Regions from separate parts of the Nonomuraea sp. NPDC048892 genome, predicted to be linked through region 2. Evidence: riboswitches for the same ligand, from Rfam matches in the RefSeq annotation. Region 2 holds a riboswitch; each other region holds the start of a gene.
The links. Region 2 has a riboswitch for cyclic di-AMP ahead of AB0C28_RS38335 (hypothetical protein). Riboswitches for the same ligand answer to the same signal wherever they lie in the genome.

Region 1 (4,583 bases), on a different contig from region 2:
CTAACATTCCCCAACAATTCCGTGTCATAATTTGGTGGAATCTGTTGGAAGGAGCGGGCGTGCTCGCACAGCAGCGTCAGCAGGCGATTCTCGAACGCGTGCGCAGCCACGGCGGCGTCCGGGTGGCCGACCTCGTACGCGAGCTCGGCGTCTCCGACATGACGATCCGCCGCGACCTGGAGGTGCTCGCCGAGCGCGGGCTGCTGGAGAAGGTGCACGGCGGCGCGACCGCGCTCGGCCCCGGGTCGACCGAGGAGCCGGGCTTCACCGCCAAGTCCGCCCGCCAGCAGCAGGAGAAGGAGGCCATCGCGCGGCAGGCGGCGGGGCTGGTCCGGCCTGGCACGGCCGTGGCGCTGTCGGCGGGGACGACCACGTGGGCGCTGGCCCATCATCTGATCGGCGTGCCCGACCTGACCGTGATCACCAATTCGATCCCGGTCGCGGAGGTCTTCCACCGCAACCCGCGCACCGACCGCACCGTGGTGCTGACCGGCGGGATGCGCACGCCGTCCGACGCGCTGGTGGGGCCGGTCGCGGTGGCGGCGATCCGCCGTCTGCACGTCGACACGCTCTTCCTCGGCGTGCACGGGATGAGCGTGCGGGCCGGGTTCACCACGCCCAACCTGCTGGAGTCGGAGACCGACAGAGAGCTCGTGACGGCCGCGACCAGGCTGGTCGTCCCGGCCGACCACACGAAGTGGAACACGGTCGGCATCAGCACCATCGCCGAGCTGAGCGAGGCCCACGTGGTCATCAGCGACGCGGGGCTGCCCGAGGACGCACGCACCGACCTGGCCGAAAGGGCCGGGCAATTGATCATCGCGGAGGGCTCGCAGTGAAGCGCACCATCACCCATCTGGCCGACGGCCGGGAGCTGATCTACTTCGACCGGCGGGACGACGCCGACAGGAGCGCGATCGACCGGCGGACGCTCGACCCCCGGCCGGTGGCCTCAGAGCTGCGCTACGACCCGCTGACCGAGGAGTGGATCGCGGTCGCGGGGCACCGGCAGACGCGTACGTTCCTGCCGACCGGCGGCACGTCGGAGTGCCCGCTGTGCCCGTCGTCGGACGAGCGGTCGACGGAGATCCCGGCCTACGACTACGACGTGGTGGTGTTCGAGAACCGCTTTCCCTCTTTCTCCACAAATTTCGGGACGTATCAGGAGGTGGGCGGGCTGAGTGAGGTCCGTCCGGGCGTGGGGAGGTGTGAGGTGGTGTGCTTCACCTCCGACCACTCCTCCTCCTTCTCCAGGCTCTCCGACGCCCAGGTGGAGCTGGTCATGGAGGCGTGGGCCGACCGTACGGCCGAGCTCTCCGGGATCGAGGGCGTGGAGCAGGTCTTCTGCTTCGAGAACCGGGGCGAGGAGATCGGCATCACGCTCGCCCATCCGCACGGCCAGATCTACGCCTACCCGTACGTCACGCCCAAGACCAAGCTGCAGCTCGGCGCGGCTGCCCGCCATCGGGGGCCGGGCAACCTGTTCGCCGACGTGCTGGCCACCGAGCGGGCGGCGGGGACGCGGGTGGTGGCCGCCAACGAGTTGTGGACGGCGTTCGTGCCGGCCGCCGCGCGCTGGCCGTTCGAGGTGCACGTGTATCCGCACCGGCAGGTGCCGGACCTGGCGGCGCTCACGGAGGAGGAGCGGGCGGCGTTCGCCCCCCTCTACACCTCGGTGCTGCGGGCCTTCGACGGGCTGTTCGGCGTGGTGATGCCGTACATCTCGGCCTGGCATCAGGCGCCCGTACGCCAGGACAGGGAGCTGGCCTACCTGCACCTGGAGCTGTTCAGCATCCGGCGGGCGCCGAACAAGCTGAAGTTCCTGGCCGGCTCGGAGTCGGCGATGGGCGCCTTCGTCAACGACGTGCTGCCGGAGGAGGCGGCGCGCATGCTTCGATCACAAGTAGATCACTAATTGATTTCCACTTAAGGTCGCATGACTCGGGATCTACCACTAATATCCCCATAAGCACCGGCCATAACAGCCGTCGCTTGCCTAATCCCGGGCGCGTGGCCCGGGAGCCGGGGACCCGAAACCGCACCTGGGGTGAATCCGCTTCTGTGGTAGGGCGCACTCCCATGCCCGAACCCGTCAGCTAACCCGGCCGGCAGAGGGAGAGGAACACCTACGTGGCGGCTTCGTCCCCCGCGACTCTTGCCATCGGTCTGATCACCGCCGCCGCCGTCGCCGTCCTTCCGGCGATACCGGCGTCCGCGGCCCCCAAACCCTCGGAGGCGAAGCTCCGGGCGCAGCTCAAACAGCTCAACACCAAGGTCGACAAGCTCATCGAGAAGTACAACCTCAAGCGCGTCGAGCTGGCCAAGGCCCAGCAGGCCGCCGAGGCGGCCAAGGCCAGGCTGGCCACCGCCGAGCAGGCGCTGGCCACGGCCGAGCAGCGGGTCGCCGAGATCGCCCGCCTGCGTTACCAGAACGCCGATCCTTCGCTCCCCTTCCTCATGACCCCCGAGCGCGGCAGCAGCGCCGCCCTGCTCGAACAGCTGACGGCTGAGCAGCAGGCGGTCGTGCAGAGCGTGGCCAAGGCCAAGGACGACAAGGAGAAGGCCAGCAAGGAGGCCGCCGCCCTGACGACCAGGATCAAGGCCGACGCGGCCGAGGTGGACAGTCAGCGCGACGACGCCGAGAAGGTCATCGACGACATCGAGGACAAGCTCAAGGACCTGGTGCCGTTCGCGACGGGCCGCAACTCCGACGGTTCGTGGGCACCGCAGCTGCCGTCAGGCCCCGACCACATCACCCCGCGGACACGGCTGATGAAGGCCCAGGTGGCCAAGAACTTCGCGCTGCCGTTCTCCGTGGGCTGCTTCCGCGCGGGCGCGAGCGGCGAGCACCCGCTGGGCCGGGCCTGCGACTTCATGATGAGCACGGGCGGCTCGATGCCGTCGGCGGCCAACAACGTCCTCGGCGACCGGCTGGCGGACTGGGCGCTGGCGAACAAGGGCAAGCTGGGCGTCAAGTACGTGATCTGGAAGCAGCGGATCAACCACGGGTCGGGCTGGCGGACGATGTCGAACCGCGGCAGCATCACCGAGAACCACTTCGACCACGTGCACATCTCGATGAACTGACGCCGAGAAAGCCGAACGGGGCCCCTGCCGAGGAGACGGCACGGGCCCCGCGTCATGTTCAGGGGGCGTCAGTTGGTCAGCGTGAGCGGGTTGACCAGGTCGGCGTAGACGAGCAGACCTGCCATGATCATCATCACGATCGCGAGCGCGTACGTCAGCGGCAGCACCTTGGCGATGTCGACGTAGGCCGGCTCCGGCCGCTTCATGACCTTGGCGTACGCCCGCTTGATGCCCTCCCACAGGCCCCCGGCGACGTGACCGCCGTCGAGCGGCAGCAGCGGGATGAGGTTGAACATGCCGATCGCCAGGTTGAAGCCGGCCAGCAGGTTGACGAAGATGGCGATCTTCTTCTCGGTGGACAGGTCGGAGGCGAGGATCTCGCCGCCCATGCGGCCCGCGCCGACCACGCCCACCGGGCCCTCGGGGTCGCGCTCGTCGCCGGAGAAGGCCGCGTGCCAGACGCCGACCATCTTCTCCGGCAGGTTGAGCAGCGAGCCCGCCACCCGGGCGGTCAGCTCGCCCATGTAGCCGACGACCTGGCCGAGGCTCTGCTTCTCCATGACCTCGGTGGGCAGCACGCCGAGGAAGCCGACGTTCTTGTCGATCTTCTCGGGGTCTTCGAGGTTGGGCCGGTCCTGCGCGATGAGCGTGACGCTGAGCGTCATCGGCTTGCCGTCGCGCTCGATGCCGAGCTGCACCGGGCCGGGGCCGTGGGAGCGGATCAGGCGGGTGGCGTCGTCCCAGGAGCCGATCTTCTGGCCGTCGAAGGAGACCATGCGGTCACCGGGCTTCATGCCGGCCTGGGCGGCGGGCGTCAGCTTGTCGCCGGGCGCGCACTGGGCGCGCTGCTCGGAGATCGGGATCACGCAGGTGTGGGTCTCGGGCGAGACGACCGGGGCCCAGGCGGGCAGGCCGATGCCGACCAGCAGGATGCTGAAGAAGACGAACGCGAGCACGAAGTTCATGGCCGGGCCGCCGGACATGATGATGACCTTCTGCCACCACTTCTTGCGGTAGAAGACGCGATCTTCGTCGCCCGGCCGCACCTCTTCCTGCGCGGCGTCGCGGGCCGACTCGATCAGGCCCTGCCAAGGGCCTGTGGCGGTGCTCCTGAGCTTGCCCGGCTCGTCGCCGGGGCGCGGCGGGAGCATGCCGATCATGCGGATGTAGCCGCCGAACGGGATCCACTTGATGCCGTATTCGGTCTCGCCCTTGCGCCGCGACCACGCCGTGGAGCCGAAACCCACCATGTACTGGGTCACCCTCACGCCGAAGATCTTGGCCGGCACCAGGTGGCCGAGCTCGTGCAGCGCGATGGAGACCATCAGCCCGAGGAGGAAGAGGATGATCCCCACGACGTAGAGCCAGTTCATCGAGGTGTGCTCCCGGCAGACGACAGGACAGACGAAGGGTCCGACAGCCCCAGAGTAGTCGAACTCGCCACACCGTACGGCTTACCGGTTCCGACGGGCATTGACAGTGCGCGATCAAGCGAT
Region 2 (4,583 bases):
CCGTCGTTCCGTGCCCCAGCCGCCCTTGGGGCCGTCCGAGCGCGGAAGGGTGTCGTAGAGGACCTCGGCGCCGAAGGCGCGGGCGAAGAACTCGGTCGCCGCGTCGAGATCGGGCACGGTCACTCCGACGTGGTCGATGCCGCGTGCGGTCATGCGCCACCTCCTGTCCTGGCCAGCGCGTCGAGCTTGCGTTCGATGCGATCGAGCCGGGCGCGCAACTCGTCGATGTCGCCGCGCTCGGCGTTCTCCTCCTCGGGGCGCAGCCGGACGAGCACCGCGCCGCCGGGCTCCAGGCGCACGAGCCGGGTGTCGGCCACGCTCGTACCGCCCCTGAGCTGGATCGTCACGTCCAGATCGGACTGGCGCAGGCCCAGCCGCCGCAGCGCGCGGTGCAGGTACTGCCCGTCGCGCGCCAGCACGACCGGGCCGCCCTCCACGAGCTTGCCGGCCATCGGCACGGCGGCGGCCAGCCGCACCACCACCGCGTTGACCGCCATCAGGATCACCACCCCGGCCAGGCCGCCGGCCAGCGAGTTGTCCGGGCCGATGATCGCGTTCTGGACGACGTTGCTCATCAGCAGCATGACCACGAAGTCGAAGTTGTTGAGCTGGGCGATGCCGCGCTTGCCGCCGATCCGCAGCAACGCGGCCACGGCGAGATAGACGACGACGGTCCTGATGGCCTTGTCGGCGAGCGAGACACCTGTGTGAAACAGGTCGTCTGTCATAGACGCCCCCGGAGCCTCCCGATCGGCCCCAGTTCGTCCACGCACCGCCCCAGCCCGAGCGCCACGGCCTCCAGCGGGTGCTCGGCCCGGCGTACCGGCATGCACAGCGTCTCGCGCAGCCGCCGGCCGAGCCCGCGCAGCAGCGCACCCCCGCCGACCAGCACCGCGCCGCGCACCCCGAGGTCGGCGGTCAGCTCGGCCGGGCAGCGCTCGACCGTCTCCATCGCCGTCCGCACGATCGACTCGACCGGCTGCGCGGTCGCCTCGAAGATCCGCTCCACGGGCAGCGTCAGCTCGCGCTCACGCCCGGTGTCGGGGTCGCGGGCGTGCACCATGATCTCCCGGTCCCCGCCGCCCGCGCGGCGCTTGGCCGACTCGGCCTCGGGCTCGTCGAGCAGCAGCCCGTGCTCGCGCTCGACGAAGCGGGCGATGGCCCGGTTGACGGCCTGCCCCCCGTACGGCACAGAACCGGCCGCCACCACCGACTCCCCGGACAGTACGGCGATCCGCGCCGCGTCCCGGCCGATGTCGATCACCATGTGCCCGGTGCAGTCGTCCAGCTCCATCCCGGCCCCCAGCGCGGCGGCCAGGGCGTGCGGGACGAGCTGCACCGTCCGCGCCTCCGCCTCGTAGGCGATGTCACGCAGCGCCGCCCGGTCGATCGGGGTGGAGTCGGCGGGCAGCGCCATGACCACGCGCGGGCGGGCGTACGGATGCCAGTGCACCTTGCGCAGGAAGTGCCGGATCATGCGCCGGGCCAGCTCGGTGTCGGCGGGCAGCCCGCCGCTGACCGGCCAGCACGTACGCCCGCCCCCGCCCAGTGCGGCGGCTTCCACGCCGTACCCGATGACCTTGCCCGTCCGGCCGTCACACATGACAGCGGAGGGCTCGTCGAGCACGATGCCCTTGCGCCTGGCGTAGATCCGCGTGCTCGCGGCTCCCAGATCCATTGCGAGGTCACGACCGAGGAGTCTCATTGGCGTATCCCTTTCCTGGACCGCTCCAAAGCAACACCAGGAACGCAAAGGAACCCCTTTACCCTGAAACCGTGCTCGCCTACGACCGCGAAGCGCCGGGGCCATGATCGCGCTGGTGGCGCCGCCGAACAGGCGGCTGCGGCCGCCTCCCGTGCCGCAGGGCAAGGTCGAGGCCGGTTTCGCGTCGTAAGCGGTGTCATGCGAAGCTGTCAGTGTCCCCAACACCTTGGAGGTCCTCATGGCGGATACACCGGAGCCGGAAGTCAGCGAAACTCCCGAGGACGAGATGAAGCGCAAGTTCCGTGAGGCGCTGGAGCGCAAGCGCAGCCAGGCCGCGGGCTCGGGCGCGGGTGGCAGGGGCGTCGACCCTTCGAAGATCCACGGGGCGCACGGTCCGGCTGCGAGTAAGAGATCGTTCAGGCGCAAGAGCGGCGGCTGAGGCTGAAAAATCCGAGGGGGTACGGCATGCCCGTGCCCCCTTCTTCATTCCCGGACGAAGGTAGATCTTTCGACCTGTTCGTGGCGAAACGTTTGCGTATGTCCGTTTCCATAGTTAGAGTAACGGCCATTACCAGCCGGTGACCTAGTCCTTACCCAAAGAGACTGCCGACTGGCGCCGAATCCCGAACCCAGGGAACCGGGGACCCACCTCATGGGGTGAATCCGGCCACACGCCGGTAGGGCATCTCCACGCCCGAACCCGTCAGCTAACCCGGTAGGCGTGATGGAGAGGACCGATCACCCCATGCATCAGCGTGTCACACCCCCGGACCGCGTGCCGGCCGCCTACTAGAGCGGCCCCCTTCTCCAAAGGCTCGTCATTTTGCGCATCGCGTAGCGACGTCAGGTGAATTTCCCGCTACGCGCCATTCCCCCATGGGCGCAAACTCCCTTGTCCCCTCGCGAAGGGTTTACCTTTTCATGTCTGCCCGTTCTGGCCTGCGTTCCCTCACCCTCCTTACCGCAATCGCCATCGGCACGCTGACCATCGCCGGCCCGGCCGCTCACGCCGCCACCGGCACGGACGAGAAGGTCCTGCTCAAGGGCTCCACCACGGCCTCGTACTTCTGGGACGACGCCTCGGGCCGCGCCGGCGACACCGGCCTGCCCGCCAGTGGCAAGCCCATGCAGAAAGGGCTGGCCGCCAGCCCCAGCTGGCCCCTCATGACCGAGGGGTACGTGATGTACAAGGGCAAGAAGATGCCCTTCTTCGTGGGCGACCGCGGCCCCGGTGAGCCCTCCAACCGCGGCATCATGCTCGACCTCGACGCCAAGACGTTCGCCGAGCTGACCGGCGGCCGGTTCAACTCCAGCACGCTGGGCGTGGACGGCGTCGGCGGCCAGGGCCACATCGAGATCGACTACGTCATCACCAAGTGGGGCGACGGCCTGGGCAAGAAGAACTACCCGGTCCCGTTCTCGACCCGCGCGTGGGCCGAGCGTGACCGCAACCCGGCCACCCCGCCGCAGGACGAGGCCCAGAGCTGACGCAGGACGTCCGCCTTTGCAGAGTCAAGACCAGAATGTCATTCTGGTCTTCGTGACCAACCGCGCAGCCGCGAACGGCATCGACATCGCCTACGAGAGCTTCGGCTCACCGCAGGGCCGGCCCCTGCTCCTCATCATGGGCCTCGGCGCCCAGCTGATCCAATGGGACGAAGGGCTCTGTGAGCTCCTCGCGGAGCAGGGGCACCACGTCGTCCGGTACGACAACCGCGACGTGGGGCTGTCCACCCACTTCCACGACGCGGGCGTACCGGCGGCGGGATCGCCCGCCCCCTACCTGCTGGACGACATGGCCGACGACGCCGCGGCCCTCATGGACGTGCTCGGCTGGCCGTCCGCCCACGTGGTGGGGGCCTCGATGGGCGGCATGATCGCCCAGGCGCTGACCATCCGCCACCCCGAGCGGGTGCTGACCCTCACCTCGATCATGTCCACCCCCGCCCCGTCCGTCGCCCCGCCCACCGAGGCCGCCTCCGCGGCGCTCATGGGTCGCCCGCCCGCCGACCGCGAGTCGGCGCTGGAGCAGGCGGTGGAGCGGTGGGCGGTCATCGGCTCGCCCGGCTACGAGCTGGACCGCGAGCGGATCATAGAGATGGCCGGGCGTTCCTTCGACCGCAGCTTCGACCCGGCGGGCACGGCCAGGCAGTTCGCCGCCATCATGGCGTCGGGCGACCGTACGGAGGGGCTGAAGGGGGTGCGCGTGCCGACGCTGGTGCTGCACGGCGAGGCCGACCCGCTCGTCCCCGTGGCTGGCGGCCGGGCGACGGCGGCGGCCGTCCCGGGAGCGCGGCTGGTGACCTACCCCGGCATGGGGCACGACCTGCCGCGCGAGCTCTGGCCCGCCTTCACCGCCGAGATCACCAAGCTGACCTCCGCCTGAGGCGGCGAGCGGTGGCCCGCGCCGCGCGCGCGGGCCACGGCGCTGTCAGATCTCCAGCTTCTCCTCGATGCCCCGCAGCTGGTGCCGGGCCAGCGCCAGGTTGGCGCGCGAGCGGTCGAGCGCGAGGTAGAGGAACAGCCCCTTGCCGCCGCGCCCGGTGATCGGGCGGATGATGTGGTACTGGGTGCTCAGCGAGATCAGGATGTCCTCGATGCTCTCCTTGAGCCCGAGCGAGTCCATCGTGCGGAGTTTGGCCTTGACCACCTCGGTGTTGCCGGCCGCGGCGATCTGGAGGTCGAGGTCCTTGGAGCCGCCGAGCGTGCCCAGCGCCATGCCGCTGCCGTGATCGACGATGGCCGCGCCGATCGTGCCGTCGATGCTCATCATCTCTTTGAGAGAGACGTCAATTCCGGCCATGCTTCTTCCTCTCTTGTCTCTGAACGGGTTCCGCTCAGTGCTTGCGTGCTGCGACGGCGGCCACCGCGGCGGCCG
Region 3 (4,583 bases), on a different contig from region 2:
CTTCACCGCGCTCGCGGGCGAGGTGGCCACCAAGCTCGACATCGAGGTGCGCGGCGAGATCGCCGCCCAGGACGTGCGGGTGATCGAGCTGGCCGCGCTCAAGGGCGTCTTCGCCGACGTGGTCGAGGAGCAGGTCACCTACGTCAACGCGCCGCTGCTGGCCAAGGACCGCGGCATCGCCGTCGAGCTGGTGACCAGCGCCGAGAGCCCCGACTGGCGCAACGTGGTGACCGTGCGCGGTGTGCTGGCCGACGGCCGCACGGTCTCGGTCTCCGGCACGCTGTCCGGCCCCCGGCAGATCACCAAGATCGTCGAGGTCAACGGCTACGAGATGGAGATCGAGCCGACGGCCCACCTCTGCTTCCTCACCTACGCCGACCGCCCCGGCATCGTCGGCGTGGTGGGCCGCCTCCTCGGCGAGCACGGCATCAACATCGCCTCGATGCAGGTGGCCCGTGACGTCAAGGGCGGCAAGGCGCTCATCGCGCTGACCGTCGACTCCGCCATCCCGGCCGAGGTCGTCGAGCAGATCGGCGCCGAGATCGGGGCCGAGAGCGGCCGTTCGGTGGACCTGGAGGACTGACACAGCGGACTGACACACCTGCGTCTCTTCTGATATCAGCGGAAAAGGGCCGTTCCGTTCCACGGGGCGGCCCTTCGCGTCTCACCATGCGAGATAGTAGGACATCCGAGCAGAATGCTCAGGTACTGTTGTCGGTGATGCGCCAGGTTCTCGTACTTATTACCTGCCGCGGCGGGGCCTGTTAGGGCAGGTCGACGACCCGTCGCGGTGTGCGGCGTGTGCGTCGGCCGTCAAGTCCCTCCGTCCGGTCCGTGACCCGGACCACGCGATCAGGCCCGGTCGGATTCCCGACCGGAGTCCGGCTTCCCAGTCGAACGACGTCCGCGAAATGAGATGAGTGACATGTACGAGATGTATGCCTGGAACCGTGCCGACGACCACGAGGACGAGGCGGTCGAGGCCGTGCAGATGGCACTGGACCGGCGCGACAACGGCGGCGCTCCGCAGAGCTCCGGGCAGTAGAACAGGGCTAGAACCCGGCTAGAGCGCGGCTGGAGCGCAGCTAGATGGCGGCGCCTTTCAGAACTCCAGCCGGTAGAACACCGCGGTCCGCCGCATCCCCGGCACCAGTGAGGCGATCCGGGCCACGACGCGGTGGGTGACCGACAGCAGGTCGAACCCGTCGATGTCGAACGCGCTCACCGCCGACAGGCAGCGCAGGCCCGGATGGATCGCCGTCAGCTCGGCGGGGCCGTCGATGCCCCAGTGCATCGTGGCCCCGGCCTTCCGCACCGGCCTGTTCAGCCGTTGCAGCCGCAGCCCGAACGAGCTCAGCGCGTCGAAGACGAACAGGCCACTGGGGAACCGCTCCACGATGGCCCGCAGCAGCGCCCGGCCGCCGTCCGGGTCCAGGTAGTAGAGCAGGCCCTCGGCCACGACCAGCGCGGGGGCGTCGGCGGGGACCCGCTCCAGCCAGGCCAGGTCGGTCACCGACGTGCCCACCGTGGCGTAGGCCCGGCGTTCGGGGAACAGCCGCCGGCGCAGCTCCACCACCTCGGGATAGTCCACGTCGTACCAGCGGACGGAGTCCGGCGGATCGAGCCGGTGTACACGCGTGTCGAGCCCGCAGCCCAGGTGCAGCACCGTGGCCTTGGGGTGGGCGTCGAGGAACCCGGCGGCCCACCTGTCCAGGAAACGTGCCCTGAGCGCGACCGCGGCGGCACTGCCCGGGGTCATGCCCATTCTGCCGAAACCGTGCTCGATCCGGTCGAGCGTCTCCGCGGCCATGCGGTCGCCGAGGATCGGGCGGGGGGATCGGGCGTCGAGCGCCCTGCCGTAGAGCGTGGCGAGGAGGGTGGCCTTCTCCTCCGTCAGGTGCACCTTCTCGGGTGACATGCCTTCACGCTACGTCCGCGCGCGCGGCGCACGGCGGGTGGGGCGGACGGCGGCTCCGCGCTCTCTGCGGCCGCGCGCGCGGCGGGTGCGGGTGGGCGGCGGCCCCGCGCGGCCGCCGCCCACTCGCCGTCTATCTCGTGCGGCTCACTCCACGGAGGCGGTGAGCGGGGTGGGGCCGGTCTCCTCGCGGTGTTCGAGCACCTGCTTCCACTCGCGTACGCCCGCGCGATCCGGCCGGACCGCTCCGACGAACGCCTGCCTGCGCCAGTCGGAGAGCTTCTCCTCCTTCACCACGTCGCCCGTGTGCGGCGAGTGGACCATGTAGCCGGGTTTGGAGATCATGCCCACGTGACCGAGCCCGCTGAAGAAGACCAGGTCACCGGGCTTGAGGTGGTCCCAGGAGATCTTCCTGGAGAACGCGCCGAACTGTTGCGCGGCGGTGCGCGGGAGTTCGATCCCGGCCGCCTCGTAGGCCCGGAGCATCAGCCCCGAGCAGTCGTAGCCCTGCCTGCTCGCTCCGCCCCAGACGTACGGGGTGCCGCGTTTGTCCATGGCGTATCTGATGGCGATCTTCCAGGCGGGAACGGGGAGTTGCTTCTCCTGGATGCGCCTGATCTCGGCGCCGGTCAGGGTGGTGGTGTCGTCGTCGGGGGTGGCTGCCTGGGCTGCTGGGGTGGCCAAGGTGAGTCCGGCGGCCGCGGCCGCCAGGACGATGGCGATGCGAGACAGAGCACTTGTCCTTCCATGGGGCCGGCCGGGTTAGCTGACGGGCTCGGGCCTGGAAGACAGCCCTACGGCGCGCTGGGCGCCGATTCGCCCCTGGGGGAGAGATGGGTCCCCGGCTCCACACAGCGGTTGTGTGGATTAGGCCCGATGGACTTTAGCGAATGGGTCAAGAGGTCGTAAACCCCCCAAATCGGACGTCCGGACCTTGAGATGGTGTGTTCGTCAGACGAGACGAGCCGGTAAGGTACAGCCCATGGAGTCGCGTAACATCCGCTTGGCCGTCATCCCCGGGGATGGCATCGGCACCGAGGTCGTCGCCGAAGGACTCAAGGTCCTGGAGGCCGTGGGTACGAAGATCGAGCCCACCCACTACGAGCTGGGGGCCGCACGCTACCACCGCACGGGCGAGACGCTGCCCGACTCGGTGCTGGAGGAGCTGCGCGGCTTCGACGCGATCCTGCTCGGCGCCATCGGCGACCCCAGCGTGCCGCCCGGCATCCTGGAGCGCGACCTGCTGCTGCGCCTGCGGTTCACCTTCGACCACTACGTCAACCTGCGACCGGTCAAGCTGTTCCCCGGCGTGGAGACGCCGCTGGCCGACACGCCCACCGAGGACATCGACATGATCGTCGTCCGCGAGGGCACCGAGGGCCTCTATGCCGGCACCGGCGGGGCCATGCGGCGGGGCACGCCCCACGAGATCGCCACCCAGGAGTCGCTCAACACCGCCCACGGCGTCGAGCGCGTGGTGCGTTACGCGTTCGAGCAGGCCAAGTCGCGGCCGCGCAAGAAGCTCACGCTCGTCCACAAGACGAATGTGCTGTCCTACGCCGGCGACCTGTGGCAGCGCACGGTCAACCGCGTGGCCGAGGAATACCCCGAGGTCACCACCGACTACAGCCACATCGACGCGGCCTCGATGTTCTTCGTCACCCAGCCCGAGCGCTTCGATGTGATCGTCACCGACAACCTGTTCGGCGACATCATCACCGACCTCGGCGCGGCCATCGCCGGCGGCATCGGCCTGGCGGCCAGCGGCAACATCAACCCCGAGCGGACCGCGCCCAGCATGTTCGAGCCGGTCCACGGCAGCGCGCCCGACATCGCCGGCCAGGGCAAGGCCGACCCCACCGCGACCATCCTGTCCGTCGCCATGCTCCTCGACCATCTCGGCCTGCGCGCCGAGGCGGCCAAGGTCGAGCAGGCGGTCGCCGACGACATCGTCGAGCGCCTGGCCGGCTGGGCCGGTCGCACCACCCACGAGATCGGCGACGACATCACCGCGCGAGTATCCGGCTAGGACCGCCTAGCCCCGATCAAGCGCCTGGCGGTCCGAGGAGGGCTGCCGGGCGCTTTTTCGTGTGCGGGTTCCGGCGACCGCGCAGGCGAATCCAGCGGCCAAAAGGACTAACCACCCCTTTGGCCCCTTGCTATCCCATATGGCGAGACAATAGGAAGTACGGACTGCCTTACGGGCATGGCCGCTCATCGCGGCGGGCCCGCAGCCGGCGGGCAGACCCCGTAGATCCGGTAACTTTCGGTAGATTTCGGTAGATTTTCGGTAGACCGCAGAGAGAAGGACCGCCGTCATGACCATCGCTCAGAAGCTCAGCTTCGACGTGCAGCTATCCGACCACGCTCGCACCGCGGCCGAGCGGGAGCAGGTACTGGCGGACCCCGGTTTCGGGCAGACCTTCACGGATCACATGATCTCGATCGACTACACCGAGGGCCAGGGCTGGCACGACGCCCGGCTGCTGCCGTACGGGCCGCTGCAGCTCGACCCCGCCACCTCGGTCTTCCACTACGCGCAGGAGCTGTTCGAGGGCCTCAAGGCGTATCGCCAGCTCAGCGGGTCGATCGTGACCTTCCGCCCCTACGCGAACGCCGCCCGCTTCAACCGCTCGGCCGCGCGCATGGCCATGCCGGAACTGCCCGA

Region 1: another riboswitch for cyclic di-AMP. It lies ahead of AB0C28_RS39880 (hypothetical protein); the one in region 2 lies ahead of AB0C28_RS38335 (hypothetical protein).
Region 3: another riboswitch for cyclic di-AMP. It lies ahead of AB0C28_RS49635 (C40 family peptidase); the one in region 2 lies ahead of AB0C28_RS38335 (hypothetical protein).

The regions. Positions count from the first base shown of each region.
Region 1 is NZ_JBEZFZ010000017.1:201,398-205,980, reverse strand. It holds gene AB0C28_RS39890 (DeoR/GlpR family DNA-binding transcription regulator) at 60-839, shown strand; gene galT (galactose-1-phosphate uridylyltransferase) at 836-1,915, shown strand; cyclic di-AMP (ydaO/yuaA leader) riboswitch at 1,984-2,125, shown strand; gene AB0C28_RS39880 (hypothetical protein) at 2,131-3,087, shown strand; gene AB0C28_RS39875 (site-2 protease family protein) at 3,156-4,460, opposite strand.
Region 2 is NZ_JBEZFZ010000016.1:106,225-110,807, forward strand. It holds gene AB0C28_RS38315 (VOC family protein) at 1-153, opposite strand, end outside; gene AB0C28_RS38320 (YetF domain-containing protein) at 150-728, opposite strand; gene AB0C28_RS38325 (rod shape-determining protein) at 725-1,705, opposite strand; gene AB0C28_RS38330 (DUF5302 domain-containing protein) at 1,944-2,144, shown strand; cyclic di-AMP (ydaO/yuaA leader) riboswitch at 2,310-2,442, shown strand; gene AB0C28_RS38335 (hypothetical protein) at 2,627-3,193, shown strand; gene AB0C28_RS38340 (alpha/beta fold hydrolase) at 3,246-4,091, shown strand; gene AB0C28_RS38345 (hypothetical protein) at 4,137-4,508, opposite strand; gene AB0C28_RS38350 (roadblock/LC7 domain-containing protein) at 4,543-4,583, opposite strand, start outside.
Region 3 is NZ_JBEZFZ010000033.1:55,294-59,876, forward strand. It holds gene serA (phosphoglycerate dehydrogenase) at 1-583, shown strand, start outside; gene AB0C28_RS49630 (class I SAM-dependent methyltransferase) at 1,103-1,918, opposite strand; gene AB0C28_RS49635 (C40 family peptidase) at 2,063-2,599, opposite strand; cyclic di-AMP (ydaO/yuaA leader) riboswitch at 2,653-2,799, opposite strand; gene AB0C28_RS49640 (3-isopropylmalate dehydrogenase) at 2,898-3,944, shown strand; gene AB0C28_RS49645 (branched-chain amino acid aminotransferase) at 4,234-4,583, shown strand, end outside.